DNA from 4 places in the Vibrio sp. ED004 genome. Region 2 is predicted to be linked to each of the others. Evidence: predicted binding sites of a transcription regulator. Region 2 holds the regulator's gene; each other region holds the start of a gene.

Region 1 (4,277 bases), 440 kb from region 2:
TTACTGGTCTTATGCAGCGTGGAGGCAATACTGGCCCGCATCGTGATGGCTGGGGTATTACTTTTTATGAGGGTAAGGGTTTTCGCACCTTTAAAGATCCGAATCCGAGCTGTGAATCTAAGATCGCTGAGTTGGTTCAAAACTACCCAATTAAAAGCCAAGCTGTTGTCAGTCATATCCGTCAAGCCAACCGTGGTGGCGTTAATCTAGAAAACACACACCCTTTTACCCGTGAGCTTTGGGGGCGATACTGGACCTTTGCTCACAATGGTCAATTGTCAGATTATGATGATCTGGTGAGTGGGCGTTTTAGACCTGTCGGCGAAACGGACAGTGAGCTCTCTTTTTGTTGGCTACTTAAACAACTTGAAGAGCGTTTTCCTGAACCACCTCAAGACATGGAAGGTATGTTTCGTTTCGTGGCTGAGTGTTGTGACAAGCTACGCGAGAAAGGCGTTTTCAACATGTTGTTGAGTGATGGTGAGTACGTGATGACTTACTGTACTAACCATTTGTACTGGATAACTAGACGCGCGCCTTTTGGCAAAGCGAGCTTAATTGATGAAGACGTTGAGATTAATTTCCAAGAAGAGACCACGCCAAATGATGTGGTTACGGTGGTAGCAACTCAACCTCTTACGGATAATGAAGAGTGGTTTAGAATGAAGCCGGGCGAATACGCACTGTTTCATTTTGGTGAGCTGATTGGTAACAACCATCAGGCGTTGGAAGATGTTGCTTATGCGCCGAAAAAGGTCGCGAGCCAAGCACCTACTGAGCCATTAAGTTAATGCTATAAATCATATTGCTTTAACCCGAACAAGCGAAAGGCCGCTTACTGTACTAATCAGTCAGTAAGCGGCCTTTTTGTTTTTAAGCAATTTGTCGCGTGAGAGTCGTTTGACGAATTATTCTTCTGCGTAACCGTGTTTACCTAATGCTTTACCGTCTAACACTGCCTGCCCATTTGCCATTGATAAGCGGTCTTCCGCGAACCACTTGCAGACCATAGGGTAAATGCAATGTTCTTGAGTCAGCACTCGGCTTGCCAGCATATCAGCGTCATCATCTTCAAATACCGGTACTTTAGCTTGCAAGATCACAGGGCCACCATCGAGCTCCTCGGTAACAAAGTGGACGCTAGTACCGTGTTCTTTGTCTTGCGCATCAATAGCACGCTGGTGGGTGTGTAGGCCTGGGTATTTCGGTAACAGAGAAGGGTGGATGTTGACCATTTTCCCTGCATAGTGACGAACAAACTCTGAACTCAGGATTCGCATGTAGCCAGCGAGTACGATTAAATCTGGCTGGTAAGCATCGATCTGAACCATCAATTCATGGTCAAACTCTTCACGTGAGCCAAAGTCCTTTGGATTCACTGAGTGAGCGTCTACACCTGCGGTTTTCGCTCGCTCTAATCCAAAAGCCTCTGCTTTGTTTGAGAAGACAGCTTTAACCGACGCATCAATCATATCGCTATTGCAGGCATCCAAAATTGCCTGTAAGTTGCTTCCGCTTCCTGAAACTAACACAACGATGCTTTTCTGAGAGTGACTGTTTTTATTTGAGTGATTGTTTTTCATAGAGTGGGTCATACGATTGATTAACTGGATTGTTTACAATTTACCTACATAAACTAAGGTTTTCTGCGGGCCAAATAGCAAAATGAGGACCATTAGGTCCTCATTGATTAACTAAGTAAGTGAGCGTATCACTTATTTGATTTCAACTTGCTCTTCGCCAGCTTCAGCGTTTGCGATCTCACCGATAACCCAAGCGTTTTCGCCTTCAGCTTTCAGTAGTTCAACAGCAGCATCTGCTTGATCTTTAGGTAGAGCAACAACTAGGCCAACACCACAGTTGAAAGTGCGGTACATTTCGAATGTCTCCACGTTACCTTTCTCTTGTAGCCAGCTGAAGATAGCAGGCCATTCCCAGCTCTTGCCATCAATCACTGCTTTAGTACCTTCAGGAAGTACGCGTGGGATGTTTTCCCAGAAACCACCACCTGTGATATGCGAGATAGCATGAATGTCATGCTCAGCAATCATCTTAAGTGCTGATTTGATGTAAATCTTAGTTGGTTCTAGTAGGTGTTCACCGATAGTGCGACCTTCTAGTTCTTCGTTCTTATCAGCACCAGAAACTTCTAGAACTTTACGAATCAAAGAGTAACCGTTTGAGTGTGGACCGCTTGAGCCAACAGCGATAAGTGCGTCGCCTGCAGCTACTTTAGTACCGTCGATGATGTCAGCTTTTTCTACAACGCCAACACAGAAGCCAGCTACGTCGTAGTCGTCGCCTTCGTACATGCCTGGCATTTCAGCCGTTTCACCGCCGATTAGGGCACAACCAGCTTGAACACAACCTTCAGCGATACCAGAAACAACGTCTGCTGCTGTATCTACATCTAGCTTACCTGTTGCGTAGTAGTCTAGGAAGAATAGCGGCTCACCACCTTGAACGATTAGGTCGTTCACACACATTGCCACTAGGTCGATACCAATGGTGTCGTGTTTTTTCAGATCCAAAGCAAGGCGAAGTTTAGTACCAACACCATCAGTACCTGAAACAAGTACCGGCTCTTTGTATTTCGTTGGAAGTTCACATAGGGCGCCAAAGCCACCAATACCGCCCATTACTTCAGGGCGACGAGTGCGTTTAACAGCACCTTTAATACGGTCTACTAGTGCATTACCTGCGTCGATATCAACACCAGCGTCTTTGTAGCTTAGAGAAGAAGTATTACCACTCACGGGATAGTCCTCGAACTTAAGTTGGATGTGAAAACGGCGCTATTCTAACAGGGCTTGATTACGAAGAGCAAACGTTTGCGCGGTTTTTTTTATTAGAATAAAGATTCTGAAATAACCACAAAGTTCGTGTATAATCTACAGGTTTGTTTAAATATTGCCGGAGTTGGAAATGAAAGTTGTTGAAGTGAAACACCCGCTAGTAAAACATAAAATTGGCCTGATGCGTGAAGGTGAGATTAGCACTAAGCGTTTTCGTGAGCTAGCGACAGAAGTGGGTAGCCTTCTAACATACGAAGCGACATCAGACTTTGAAACTGAGCGTGTAACTATTAATGGTTGGAACGGTCCAGTTGAAGTTGACCAAATTAAAGGTAAAAAAGTAACTGTAGTGCCAATCCTACGTGCTGGTCTAGGCATGATGGACGGCGTTCTTGAGCACATCCCAAGTGCACGTATCAGTGTTGTTGGTATCTACCGTGACGAAGAAACTCTTGAGCCAGTACCATACTTCAACAAGCTTGCATCTAACATCGACGAGCGTATTGCTCTAGTGGTAGACCCAATGCTTGCGACAGGTGGTTCTATGATCGCGACTATCGACCTAATGAAAGAGAAAGGTTGTAAGCACTTTAAGATTCTTGTGCTTGTTGCTGCTCCTGAAGGTATCGCTGCTCTAGAAAAAGCGCACCCAGACGTTGAGCTTTACACAGCTGCAATTGATGAGAAGCTAAACGACAAGGGCTATATTGTTCCTGGTCTTGGCGATGCTGGTGATAAGATCTTCGGTACTAAGTAATTCGGTTTCAGCTTAAGTGACTCTAAACCGTTTCTTAACTCGCTGAATTAGCCGTATTAATAAAAAGGGAGAGCATTCAATGCTCTCCCTTTTTTGATCTTGTTGGTTTGTGATTCTTTTGAATCTAGCCTTACCTATGGATTAATCGATTTGAGCTTTGTCTACCACAGTGTTGTCACCTAGCTCTTCTGGAAGTACTAGGTTAAGTAGAATCGCCACGATACCGCACAAGCTTACGCCTTGTAGGCTGAAGTCACCGATACCAAAGGCCATGCCGCCAATACCAAAGACTAAAGTAATGCCCACAATCACAAGGTTACGTGATTTGTGCAGGTCAACGTTGTTCTTGATTAGCGTGTTAAGACCAACGGTTGCGATAGAGCCAAACAGTAGAATCATGATGCCGCCCATTACAGGGGCCGGAATCGTTTGAAGTAGTGCGCCTAGCTTGCCAACCAATGCAAGAACGATGGCTGTTACAGCAGCCCAAGTCATGATTACTGGGTTGAATGCTTTCGTCAGCATTACTGCGCCTGTTACTTCACTGTAGGTTGTATTTGGCGGAGCGCCCAGCATAGAAGCTGCGATTGTCGCCACGCCGTCACCTGTGATAGTGCGGTGTAAGCCCGGCTTTTTAAGGTAGTCTTTGCCGGTTACGTTAGAGATAGCAAGCATGTCGCCAACGTGCTCAACGGCTGGTGCAATCGCAACAAACACCATGAAGA
Region 2 (4,277 bases):
ACGGTCATTCGGTGCGTCCACTCGGTGACTGATCATATTCAGAATACGTTCGCGACTTAATACTTGGTTAGGGTAAGAAGACAAAGCCACCAACAATTCATATTCAGCTTTAGTCAGCTTCACTGGCTCGCCGTTTTTGCTTAGCGCACGACGAGGGATATCAAATGTCCACTCACCGAAACGAACCACAGACTCGTCTGATGTTTCTTCTACTGCGCCTGCTGCCGTTTTACGAGCGGCAGAAATACGCCAAAGTAGGTTTTTAACTCGAACCAATAACTCGCGAAGTTCGAAAGGTTTAGTAACGTAATCGTCCGCGCCCATTTCAAGGCCAACGATTTTGTCGATGCTATCCGTGCGTCCAGTAACTAAAATAATTCCAATGTCTGATTGACTGCGTAATTCGCGAGTTAGCATCAATCCATCTTCGCCTGGTAAGTTGATGTCCAGCATAATGAGGTCAACGTTGTTTTCATCTAACACGTTTCTCATTTGAGCGCCGCTTTCTGCTTCGCTCACTGTGTAACCTTCGTTCTGGAAATATCCAACCAGTTTACTGCGGGTTACCACATCATCTTCTACGACTAATACGTGATAGCTCATCTACACCACTTTTCTTATTTAATAGTTTCAGTAACTATTCTATTCATAACTAGTAACAATTCTAGTGTTACAGAAGATAAAAGCCAGAAAGATGAATCTTTTTTGATACAAGACAATCTTAAACCTTGCTATTTATCGCCCATCGCAATTCAATATAGGCATTACTACTAACGAGTAACTTTGCGTTTCGCAAATAACCTTGTTATTCAGCCTTGGTGTTTATATCCCAAATCACTTGACGATATTGAGTATACAAACGCCGCAAGACTAAATCAGGATCCAAGAAATGAAAGATACGAAAGCGTTCAACGAGCAAAGAGCAGAAATCTACTGGTGGCTATCAAGCTTATTCGCCAAAGAGCTCACTCAAGAAGAACTCGATCACTACCACTCTGTTGAGATTCGTTCTTTCCTAACTGGTTTAGGTGAAAATGAAACACTAAAGCCAGCGATTGATAGCTTAGTTGACGCACTAAACCGTCTTCAAATACGTGAAGATGCTCAACTGGAACTGTCTGCTGACTTTTGTGACCTTTTCTTAAAGACAGATAAACATGGTGCCCTTCCATACGCTTCTATGTACATCGGTGAGACTGGCCTATTAAACGATAAGCCTGCAAAAGAGATGGAAGAGATCATGGCTAAACACAATTTAGTGGTTAACCAAGACCTGAAAGAGCCAGCAGACCACATTGCTATCGAACTCGACTTCCTTGGTAACTTGATCATTCGTTCTAACGAAACAGATCTTGAAGAAGAGCTAGAGAAGTCTTTTGCTGTTCAACAGCATTTTATCGAGCAACAACTCCTAACTTGGGTACCAAAATTCAACGTTAAATGTCATGACGTTGATGAATTCGGTTTCTACGCTTCAGTCTCATCTCTGCTACTCGCATTCTGTCAGTTGGACACTCAATATTTAGCTGGTGAATAGCTTATTGGGCGACTAAGTAAATAAATTCAGTAGAATGTGACAATTCACCCGGATTTCTGGGTGAATTTTATTGCGAGTAATTTCTAGTCAGTCTAAAATTGTGACCGCAAACGATAAAATATGAAACATTCACGAAATGCTATGCTTATTAAAGTTCAGAGCATTTCGGTGTTAAGACAAGCCGCTCATAGCGGTTTTTTGTTTTTTAGCACTTTAGTACCCAAAGAGCCCTACAAATTTAAGCTCTTAGTTAGGTAGCTTAACGGCTACTTCATTCCGTACTTTGGGAAAGTAGCTTCTAATAGGATAAAACCATGGCCACTATAAAAGATGTCGCTCGCTTAGCCGGCGTATCAACAACAACCGTTTCTCACGTAATCAACAAAACACGTTTTGTTGCAGAAGCGACTCAAGAAAAAGTAAACAAAGCCGTAGATGAACTGAACTATGCACCAAGCGCGGTTGCTCGTAGTTTGAAGTGCAATACAACACGCACTATCGGCATGCTTGTTACTCAATCAACCAACCTATTCTTCTCTGAAGTTATCGATGGTGTTGAGAGTTACTGCTACCGTCAAGGTTACACTTTGATTCTGTGTAACACGGGTGGTATCTATGAGAAGCAACGTGACTACATTCGAATGCTTGCAGAGAAACGTGTAGATGGCATCTTAGTTATGTGTTCAGACCTAACTGAAGAACTAAGAGAGATGTTAGATCGTCACGCTGACATCCCTAAAGTGATTATGGACTGGGGCCCAGAGAGTTCTCAAGCTGACAAGATCATCGATAACTCTGAAGAAGGTGGCTACCTAGCAACCAAATACCTTATTGAGCGCGGTCACTCTAAGATTGCTTGTTTAAGTGGCCACTTAGACAAAGCGGCCTGTGTAGAACGTATCGCAGGTTACAAACGCGCACTCAACGAAGCTAAGATTACTGCTGATGACAACATGATCATTGAAGGTAACTTCGAGTGTGATACTGCTGTTCTTGCTGCAGAGCAAATCGTAGAAATGAAAGATCGCCCAACAGCGGTATTCTGTTTCAACGATACAATGGCGCTGGGCTTAATGAGCCGACTGCAAGAAAAAGGCATCCGTATCCCTGAAGATATCTCAGTGATCGGTTACGACAACATCGAACTGGCTGAGTACTTCTCTCCACCGTTAACAACGGTTCACCAACCTAAACGTCGTGTTGGTAAAAATGCATTCGAGATTTTATTAGAACGTATAAAAGACAAAGATCACGAGAAACGAGTCTTCGAAATGCACCCTGAGATTGTTGAACGAAGTACAGTTAAAACGTTAAATTAATTGATAAAACGAGTTTTATTTCATTAAGCGCACCTTTGGGTGCGCTTTTTTTATCAACAACTATAATGAACCTATATGCACAACAGAAAGATCATTAATTGAAGCAATATCACATTTTGAAATAACAAGTGTGAGCCTCATTCAACAAAAACTTTATTCTATTCAATCAGTCACGCACAGGGCAAACCACTTGAAAAAGTGGGACGCAAAGCTTCCGGCCTAAACCACTCGTTGGTATGGTAGCGGGGTTACCGATGGCAAAATGCAGTAACTACTGACAATTTAGTAATTTACAGCCTATTGACAATTTAATTGCAACATTTTGCTAATCTCTCGGACCTGCTTATTTGGTGGCGTAGTTCAAATACACCGAGATAAATAACATGGATAAACCGATACTAAAGGACTCAATGAAGTTATTTGAGCCCCTAGGAAAAATTAAGTCACGCTCAATGTTTGGTGGATTCGGTCTTTTTGCTGATGACACTATGTTTGCTCTGGTTGTTAATGACCAGTTGCATATACGGGCAGACAAATGCACAACGAAGCAATTCGAACAACAAGGGTTTCAACCGTACGTCTACAAAAAACGTGGTTTCCCTGTCGTTACTAAATATTTCGCTTTACCTGAAGGCCTGTGGCAAGACCAAGAGAAGATCTTGGAACTCGCAACGACGTCTCTGGGTTTCGCTAAAGAAGAAAAAGCTGAACAGTCTTCTGCTAAGCCAACTCGACTCAAAGATCTGCCGAATCTTCGACTCGCTACTGAGCGTATGTTGAAAAAAGCAGGAATCGATTCCGTTGAACGTTTATATGAATCTGGCTCTGTAAACGCCTTTAACGCCATCAAGGAATCGCATGCGTCCTCTGTCAGTATTGAATTACTGTGGGCGCTAGAAGGTGCGATCAATGGAACACATTGGTCTGTTATACCGCAGCAGCGTCGTGAAGAGCTTATCAATCGCGTCAATTAACTTTGTCAGTTCAAACTATCTATATAACTAAGCCGCATTTCTGCGGCTTTTTTTATATCTGCTGAAAGTTAATCTATGCTTTGCCTGTCTATCTATACTAATGGTATGCATTGAAAATTAGAGGAAGTATCAATGAGTAAGAAAATGATATTGGGTATTGTGTTAGTCGTAACCATCATCTTGTTAGGCGTCAATTTTGGCCAGTACCTAACGCTTGAAAACGCCAAGGCCCAACAAGCCGTTTTGAATGACTACATTGACAGCAACTTTATTGCCGCCGCTGCTATCTATTTTATCGCGTACGTAATGATCACTGCTTTCTCAATTCCTGGCGCTGCAGTCGTCACGCTCTTAGGGGCAGCACTGTTTGGCTTCTGGAACAGTTTACTGCTGGTATCTTTCGCAAGCGCTATTGGTGCGACCCTCGCCTTCCTGAGTAGCCGTTAC
Region 3 (4,277 bases), on a different replicon from region 2:
TAGCTCTATCTCTTGTCGTCAAACTGGTGAAATCACACCAGAAATGATTGCTACGATCGATAAAAGCAAGTCAGGTGAAGTGGTATTCAAGAAATCGAAAAGTATCTTCTTCAAGACAATGAAGGTTCGCCGTATCTATGATGCAGAGAATCAATCACTGCTTTACTTGTCTTACACCACTAAAGAAACAGAAGGCAGCTTCAAACACAGCCTTTCAACTGTTCCACTATGGGGTACAGAGGCTTACGTTGATCCAGCGACGTTAGTTCAGCCAACCGAGTAGTTTCAAACGGATAGTTAGTCGAATCACCTGTACAGACATTGTGCAGGTGATTCAAAATGTAATAAAAATGAAAGAAACAGAAACAAAATGTGATATCATGCGGCAAAATTTTTTCACTGTATTTTTCATATGAAGTTTCCTGGACAGCGTAAATCTAAGCACTACTTTCCAACTCACGCACGTGATCCGTTGGTCAACCAAATTCAACAAACACCTAAGCTTCACCGCGCGACTATTGTCGGTGTGGGTCAAACTATTGTTGATATCGAAGCCCGTGTTGACAGCGCGTTCCTAGAAAAATACGAGCTGAGTAAAGGTCACTCGCTTGTATTGGAAGAAAGTAAAGCAGATGCGTTGTATGAAGAGCTAGTTGAGCGCGGTTTGATCACGCATCAATACCCTGGCGACACTATCGGTAACACACTGCACAACTATTCCGTACTTGCAGACAGCAAATCTGTACTGCTTGGCGTTATGTCTAAGAAAATTGAAGTTGGCTCGTTCGGTTACCGTTACCTTTGCCGCACTTCTTCTCGTATGAACTTAAACCACCTACAAACTGTTGATGGTCCAATTGGTCGTTGTTACACGCTGATCACCGAAGATGGCGAGCGTACGTTTGCGATCAACGAAGGACACATGAACCAACTTCTTCCAGAAAGCATTCCTGAAAAGATTTTCGAGAAAGCATCTGCGTTAGTTGTGTCTTCATACCTAATGCGTGGCAAGCCTGAAGATCCAATGCCCAAAGCAGTACAAAAAGCGATTGAATACGCGAAAGCGCACAATGTGCCTGTTGTACTGACGCTTGGTACTAAGTATGTGATCGAAGGTAACGCTGAATGGTGGCAAGAATACCTGAAAGAAAACGTAACCATCGTTGCGATGAACGAAGACGAAGGTGAAGCACTAACGGGTGAGAAAGATCCATTACTAGCAGCGAACAAAGCGCTTGAGTGGGTTGACCTAGTACTATGTACTGCAGGTCCAATTGGCCTTTACATGGCAGGTTACACAGACGAGTTAGCAAAGCGTGAAACAACGCTGCCACTATTGCCGGGTAACATCCCAGAATTCAACAAGTATGAGTTCAGCCGTGCAATGCGCAAGCAAGACTGTCAAAACCCAGTGAAAGTGTACTCTCACATTGGTCCTTACCTAGGTGGTCCACTTGAGATTAAAAACACCAACGGTGCTGGCGATGGCGCGCTATCTGCGCTATTACACGACATGGCAGCGAACAGCTACCACCACGTGAACGTACCGAACTCAGAGAAGCACGAACACGCTTGTCTAACGTACTCGTCACTGTCTCAAATTTGTAAGTACGCAAACCGCGTAAGCTACGAAGTACTGACTCAGCACTCTCCTCGCCTTTCTCGTGCATTGCCAGAACGCGAAGATAGCTTAGAAGAAACATACTGGGATCGTTAATCTTTTAGACGACGTCTAAGTCGAATTACGAATCCTTGAAGGGCTGCTATATGCAGCCCTTTTTGTATCAAACAACAATGTAATCATAATCGAAGGTAATCGAATCAAATATTTTGCCCGTTTAAGATTTGATCTCGCGCAATGACTCTTTAGATCTGTTATCTTCCAGCACATAATTCGTGTGGTTTGCCTTTACTTGGCAAATTTATGCAGTAGCATCGCCACGCAAACGTTTACGTACCACCTTTCGGTTCTGATATAAGGATCAAATATGCTGTCTGATATTGATATTTGCCGCTCTACTTCCCTTAAAAACATCAGTGAGGTTGCCAAACAAGCTGGCCTGCAACACGACGAACACCAGCCATTAGGCGAATTCAAATCTAAAGTGTCTCTGACGTCACTTGAACGCCTCGCTAACCAGCAAGATGGTAAATTGGTCGTAGTCACGGCGATTACACCCACACCACTCGGTGAAGGCAAAACAGTGACCACCATTGGGCTCGCACAAGGTCTTGCTAAAATTAACCAATCAGCGATGGCGTGTATTCGTCAGCCTTCAATGGGCCCTGTGTTTGGCGTTAAAGGTGGCGCAGCTGGCGGTGGCTACTCTCAAGTCGCTCCTATGGATCAATTGAACCTGCACCTGACTGGTGATATTCATGCAGTAACAGCCGCTCACAACCTTGCGTCTGCAGCGATTGATGCACGTTTGTATCATGAACAACGCGAAGGTTTAGAGGCGTTTGAAGCGCGTTCTGGCTTAAAAGCTTTGGATATTGACCCAAGCAGAATCGTTTGGCGACGTGTACTCGACCACAATGACCGCGCACTACGCATGATCACTGTAGGCAAGAATGAAGCAAACAAAACAATTAATGGTTTTGAGCGCGACGACGGATTTGATATCTCAGCCGCTTCAGAGCTCATGGCAATTCTTGCACTGGCTGACGACTTGCAAGACTTACGCAAACGCATTGGCCGTGTTGTACTCGCCTATAATCATCAAGGCTTGCCACTAACCGCGGATGACTTCGGCGTTGCCGGAGCGATGACCGTCACAATGAAAGACTCTATTGAGCCAACGTTAATGCAAACCCTTGAGGGTGTTCCGACACTTATTCACGCAGGGCCATTTGCGAACATTGCACACGGTAACTCTTCAATTATTGCCGACAAGATTGCCATAAAACTGAGTGATTTTGTGGTGACCGAAGGTGGTTTCGGCTCAGACATGGGTTTCGAGAAAGCGTGTAACATCAAGGTTAAGGCATCCAACAAGAAGCCTGACTGTGCCGTTGTTGTTGCGACGCTACGTGGATTAAAAGCGAACTCAGGTTTGTACGATTTAAGACCGGGTACCCCGCTGCCAGATTCTATCTTTAGTGATGACCAAGATGCACTTATTGCCGGTTTCGAGAACCTCAAATGGCACATCAACAACGTTAAGCAATACCAAGTACCAACCGTCGTTGCTATCAACCGATTCCCACAAGATTCTGACCAAGAACTTGACGCATTAAAACAGATGATCACCGATTTCGATTCAAGCGTGAGCGTTGAAGTCAGTGAAGCGTTTGGTCAAGGTGGCGAAGGCGCGATTAACTTAGCGAATGCAGTAGTAAAAGCTTGCCAAGTTGAAAGTGAATTTAAGCCGTTGTATCAGTCAGAGCAAAGCTTAGAAGAGAAGTTGATGGCGGTCGCTGAAGTCGGTTATGGCGCAGCAAGCATCTCGCTATCACCTCTAGCAAAAAAACAACTCGCTGAATTCAAGCTACATGGTTACTCCAATCTATCCGTGTGTTTAGCAAAAACGCCTTTATCTATCTCAACTGAAGCACATATAAAAGGTGCTCCAACACAGTTTGACGTTCCGGTTAGAGAACTAAAACTTTGTGCAGGTGCAGGTTTTATTTACGCTTTATGCGGCAATGTCATGACCATGCCAGGCTTACCTGATAAACCTGCGTTTATGTCATTAGACATCGATGACAAAGGGAATATCATCGGGTTAAGTTAATGATTACAAGTCTTTAAGTATAATTCATCACTCGCCTACTTATGTCATAACGAAAAATACTGGCATGAGTAGGCATTATTTTGGTAGTGACTCTTAGTTATCCAGATGCTCAATAAGCAAGCTCAATTGCAAAAAGTTGCAGTAAAACCTTAATAATATGCAAATCTTGTTTTAAGTTCTGGGTAAAGATCACATTAAAAACCCTATAAAATATATAGTATTGCGCTGATTCTTTGAGGACAGTGATGAATACGAGTATAAAGAAACTAGTCAGCCAATTTCTGTGCACCATATTTGCTCTAGGATTAGTCCCTGCCCTCTACATCAACTCTGAATTCGACAGAGTTGAAGCTCAGCACACGCTAAATATCAAACAGTCTAGCCAAAACCAAATCGAATATAGTTTTCACGAGCTCGCTGTGATTGTTGAGCAAATCTCAAACTCAGTGCCTTCTATTGCAGATTCGCAAACCTTACTCCGAGCAATCAACGAACCGTCAACCATCCATAAAGAAACACTGCAAGATCTCTGGGTGATGC
Region 4 (4,277 bases), 460 kb from region 2:
CTATCTAAGCATATTCGTATGCAAGCGGCGTTTAACCACATGCACATCTTCATTGACCCGAATCCAGATTCAGCATCAAGCTGGGTAGAGCGTGATCGTCTGTTTAATCTGCCTCGCTCAAGCTGGGAAGATTACAATAAAGATCTGATTTCTCAAGGTGGTGGCATCTTCTCTCGTCGAGCGAAGTCTATTTCTCTAACGCCTGAAATTCAGAAAATGCTGGGTACCAAGAAAGCATCAATGGCGCCGAATGACTTGATCAAAGCGATCTTGTCTATGCAGGTTGATCTACTTTGGAACGGCGGTATCGGTACTTATGTTAAGTCTTCAAGCGAGACTCATACTGATGTTGGTGACCGTGCCAACGACGTTCTACGTATCGATGGCCGTGACCTAAAAGCTAAGGTTGTTGGCGAAGGCGGTAACTTGGGTATGACTCAACTGGGTCGTATCGAATACGCTCTTACGGGTGGCCGAGTTAATACCGACTTCGTTGATAACGTTGGTGGTGTTGACTGTTCGGATAACGAAGTAAACATTAAGATCTTCTTGAATGGCTTGGTATCTAATGGGGATCTAACCGTTAAGCAACGCAACCAAGTGCTTGAATCAATGGAAGATGAAGTGGGCGAAATCGTACTAGACGACGCATATTGCCAAGCTGAATCGATTTCTGTTACTGAGCATCAAGGTGTTGGCTTAGTGAAAGAGCAAATCCGCTTCATTCACACAATGGAGAAAGCAGGGTACTTGGATCGTGGTTTGGAATACATCCCAGATGACGAAACGCTTCTAGAGCGTGAGAAGCAAGGCCAAGCACTAACAAGACCTGAGCTGTCGGTATTGATCGCTTACGGTAAAATGGTGCTGAAAGAAGATCTTGTGAGTGATGATATTGCGAATGATGAGTTCCATGCTCAACAGTTGATGCAATACTTCCCAACCGAGTTACGCCGTAACTATTCTCAACACATGGATAACCATCCACTGCGTGCTGAGATCATTGCGACAGCACTTGCAAACCAAATGGTTAACGAAATGGGTTGTAACTTCGTGACTCGTTTGCAAGAAGAAACGGGCGCAAACATTGTTGATATTGCGAATGCTTACGCGGCATCTCGAGAGATCTACGGCTTGGGCAAAGTGCTTAAGAGCATTCGTGAGCTGGATAATATCTCAAGTTCTGAAGCTCAATACGAGTTGCTTTACCACGTGCGCCGCACGCTGCGTCGTCTAGCGCGTTGGTTGCTAAGAAACCGTACCGGTAAACAATCAGTGAACGCATTGATTGAACTGTACCAAGGTGATGTGGTTGCTATTACTGAGAAACTGGATGAAAACCTAGTGGCTTCAGAAGTAGAAGAGCACCAAGCAATGGCTCAGGTATGGATTGATCAGGGTGTAACGGCAGAACTGGCGAATTCAGTGGCTCGTTTGTCTAGCTTGTACTCAGCACTGGATATATCCACAGTGGCTCGTGAAACGGGTAAAACAGTACAGCAAGCGTCTAAGCTTTACTTCAACCTTGGCGACCGTTTGTCTCTGCACTGGTTCTTGAAGCAAATCAATGGCCAAGCGGTAGACAACAACTGGCAAGCGTTGGCACGTGCGGCATTCAGAGAAGACCTAGATTGGCAGCAACGTCAGCTAACAGGCCAAGTTCTTAACTGTGGTTGTGGTTCAGACTTAGATGTTATTAAAGCATTGGACGACTGGATGGAAAGCAACTCAGTTTCTCTACATCGTTGGGAAAGCATCTTGAACGAATTCAAAGTGGGTTCCGTTCATGAGTTTGCTAAGTTCTCAGTGGCGTTACGTGAATTGATGCTACTGAATCTAAACTGTATGTCGAAAGACTAATGACTAGATAGAAACGAAAAACTATTAGGGTAGGCCATTAGGTCTGCCTTTTTCGTTTGGCTAAACAGTTTTCGATAAATTAACTATTCGTAGAAGTCTCACTGTATTAGTGAGCTGGTGGCAGAAGAGGTATAAGGAACATTCCCAATAGATAATCAGAGCTTGAAACGGTAACGTTTGCTTAATAATGAACCTCATTCGTTAGCAAACTCGATTATCTTACCCTTACAGTCAGTAATAGATTGAATAGTTGGGTAAATAAGTAAATAATATCGCCCCGTTTACACGGGGCTTTTTTCTATCGGAGGCACAATGCTTTACCGTCTAGCCAGAACTGGCTTTTTCCAACTTGATGCCGAAAAGGCACATGATCTTGCAATTCAAAATTTCAAACGCTTCACAGGTACACCTATTGATCTTTTGTATCGCCAACAATTACCTCACCGACCTGTAGAGTGCATGGGTCTTACTTTTAAAAACCCAGTTGGCCTTGCTGCCGGCCTAGATAAAAACGGCGAATGTATTGATGCATTTGGCGCAATGGGCTTTGGTTTCGTAGAAGTAGGGACTGTTACTCCTCGTCCGCAAGCGGGTAACGACAAACCTCGTTTGTTCCGTCTTGTTGAAGCAGAAGGCATCATCAACCGCATGGGCTTTAATAACCTAGGCGTAGATAACCTTGTTGAGAATGTTAAGAAGTCGAACTACGATGGCATCTTAGGCATCAACATCGGTAAGAACAAAGACACACCAATTGAAAAGGGCGCTGAAGATTACTTGATCTGTATGGAGAAGGTATATCAATACGCTGGTTACATTGCTGTGAACATCTCTTCACCAAATACTCCAGGACTTCGTTCTCTTCAATACGGCGAAGCACTAGACGATCTATTGTCTGAGCTGAAAACGAAACAATCTGAACTAGAAGAGAAGCATGGTAAATATGTTCCTCTTGCTCTTAAGATTGCTCCGGATCTAAGTGACGATGAAATCAGTCAAATTTGTGAATCATTGATCAAAAATAAGATCGATGGTGTGATCGCAACGAACACAACATTGGATCGTTCAATCGTTGAAGGCATGAAGCATTGGGACGAAGCGGGTGGTCTAAGCGGACGTCCAGTTCAATCTCGCAGTACTGAAGTTGTTCGTAAACTTTATCAAGAGCTTGGTGACCAACTGCCGATCATCGGGGTAGGTGGTGTTGATTCGTATGTTGCTGCAAAAGAGAAAATGATGGCAGGCGCTAAGCTTGTACAAGTTTACTCTGGTTTCATTTACAAAGGTCCAGGCCTTGTAGGCGACATCGTTAAAAATCTTTAAACGGCAAGACGCTTTTATTTCTGAAAAGCGACAATCTGGCATCGTCTTAATAAAAGAGACACTGTAACTCACTGAGTTGTAGAGAAAAGCAATAAGAAAGAGGAATTCATTTCCTCTTTTTTTTTGCCTATTGCTCAGTAAAATTACTGTAATTGAAGGTAATTTTGCGTTTTACCTAATGGAATGGTTCAACAGTGTGAGACGAAATGATGCTTAAACCTAGCGATACATGGAGTTGGTATTACGATGAGCAGCAATGTTCATTAATGCTAAACCTCGGAGAGGATATGATTTTCAAAACGAATCTGGTCCGCAATAAGCTGGTGGACTGCGCGTTTCGAGATAATGAATTCACCGTTGATGACGCATCTTCATACCAAACCTTCAAAGAACAAATTTCTGGCTTAGAGCTGTCTGAGCCTCGCCAAGCTGAACTGGCACTCTATTGTGTGGCAGCAAAGCGCTTCCATAAGCCTGTACAGCCTAAGAGTTGGTTCTTCGACTCACAAGGTGCAGGTCATGAATATCCTCAAGAAGGGGATATTGTACAAATGAATAACGAGCATAGCTTAGGGTATTTCATTGTATTAGAAGTGGGAGAGTGTGCGAGCCTATGTGCATTTGTCGACCTAGAAGAGTTCCTGTTAACGCCTTCAAAAGGACTGCGATTTGGAGACTCAATCAAGGTGATGCACGATAGAATGATAGACGCGAACGCTATCCTTCATCAGACACACATAGCGATGGTAGGTTAACCTCCAATCTAGCACATCATTTCTACCACGCATCGCAGCACACAAACGTATAAACTCTCCTCAGAATCGGCTTAATAGCCGATTTTTTTGTGCCTAAAAAACCTCATCCTGATAAATACATCACTGCTTAACCATTTAAATAGTGAACTTACGACTATTTTTTCACCTTAATTTCTGCTCGTTTTCATCACCAGAAGAGTAAATTTACCGCCTTTATTCCCTGTTTTTGGTTTTTTGTAGCTAAATTTCACCCGTAAACCTCCATTGGTATATACCAATTTTAAGGTGAATATAAATTCACATTGCTACTTTGGTTAATAAGTGGTCAGAAATGGAATT

The links. Region 2 encodes PurR, which represses purine synthesis genes. Its sites were predicted from a motif close to TNANGNAAACGTTTNCNTNA; they were not measured.
Region 1: purM (phosphoribosylformylglycinamidine cyclo-ligase) is a predicted target of PurR. The motif match lies at 2,820-2,839, and genes of this name have one in related genera.
Region 3: ITG10_RS23175 (formate--tetrahydrofolate ligase) is a predicted target of PurR. The motif match lies at 1,939-1,958, and genes of this name have one in related genera.
Region 4: pyrD (quinone-dependent dihydroorotate dehydrogenase) is a predicted target of PurR. The motif match lies at 2,026-2,045, and genes of this name have one in related genera.

What each region holds. Positions count from the first base shown of each region.
Region 1 is NZ_CP066149.1:851,111-855,387, reverse strand. Features, by position in the region: gene ITG10_RS03630 (class II glutamine amidotransferase) at 1-791, shown strand, start outside; gene purN (phosphoribosylglycinamide formyltransferase) at 909-1,583, opposite strand; gene purM (phosphoribosylformylglycinamidine cyclo-ligase) at 1,716-2,756, opposite strand; gene upp (uracil phosphoribosyltransferase) at 2,926-3,552, shown strand; gene ITG10_RS03610 (uracil-xanthine permease family protein) at 3,694-4,277, opposite strand, start outside.
Region 2 is NZ_CP066149.1:415,851-420,127, forward strand. Features, by position in the region: gene torR (two-component system response regulator TorR) at 1-603, opposite strand, end outside; gene torD (molecular chaperone TorD) at 890-1,537, shown strand; gene purR (HTH-type transcriptional repressor PurR) at 1,852-2,856, shown strand; cyclic di-GMP riboswitch class I at 3,027-3,112, shown strand; gene ITG10_RS01755 (TfoX/Sxy family DNA transformation protein) at 3,240-3,830, shown strand; gene ITG10_RS01760 (TVP38/TMEM64 family protein) at 3,963-4,277, shown strand, end outside.
Region 3 is NZ_CP066150.1:1,277,800-1,282,076, forward strand. Features, by position in the region: gene ITG10_RS23165 (CreA family protein) at 1-283, shown strand, start outside; gene ITG10_RS23170 (inosine/guanosine kinase) at 413-1,717, shown strand; gene ITG10_RS23175 (formate--tetrahydrofolate ligase) at 1,989-3,737, shown strand; gene ITG10_RS23180 (diguanylate cyclase) at 3,983-4,277, shown strand, end outside.
Region 4 is NZ_CP066149.1:3,812,630-3,816,906, reverse strand. Features, by position in the region: gene ITG10_RS17465 (NAD-glutamate dehydrogenase) at 1-1,860, shown strand, start outside; gene pyrD (quinone-dependent dihydroorotate dehydrogenase) at 2,173-3,183, shown strand; gene ITG10_RS17455 (cell division protein ZapC) at 3,390-3,938, shown strand.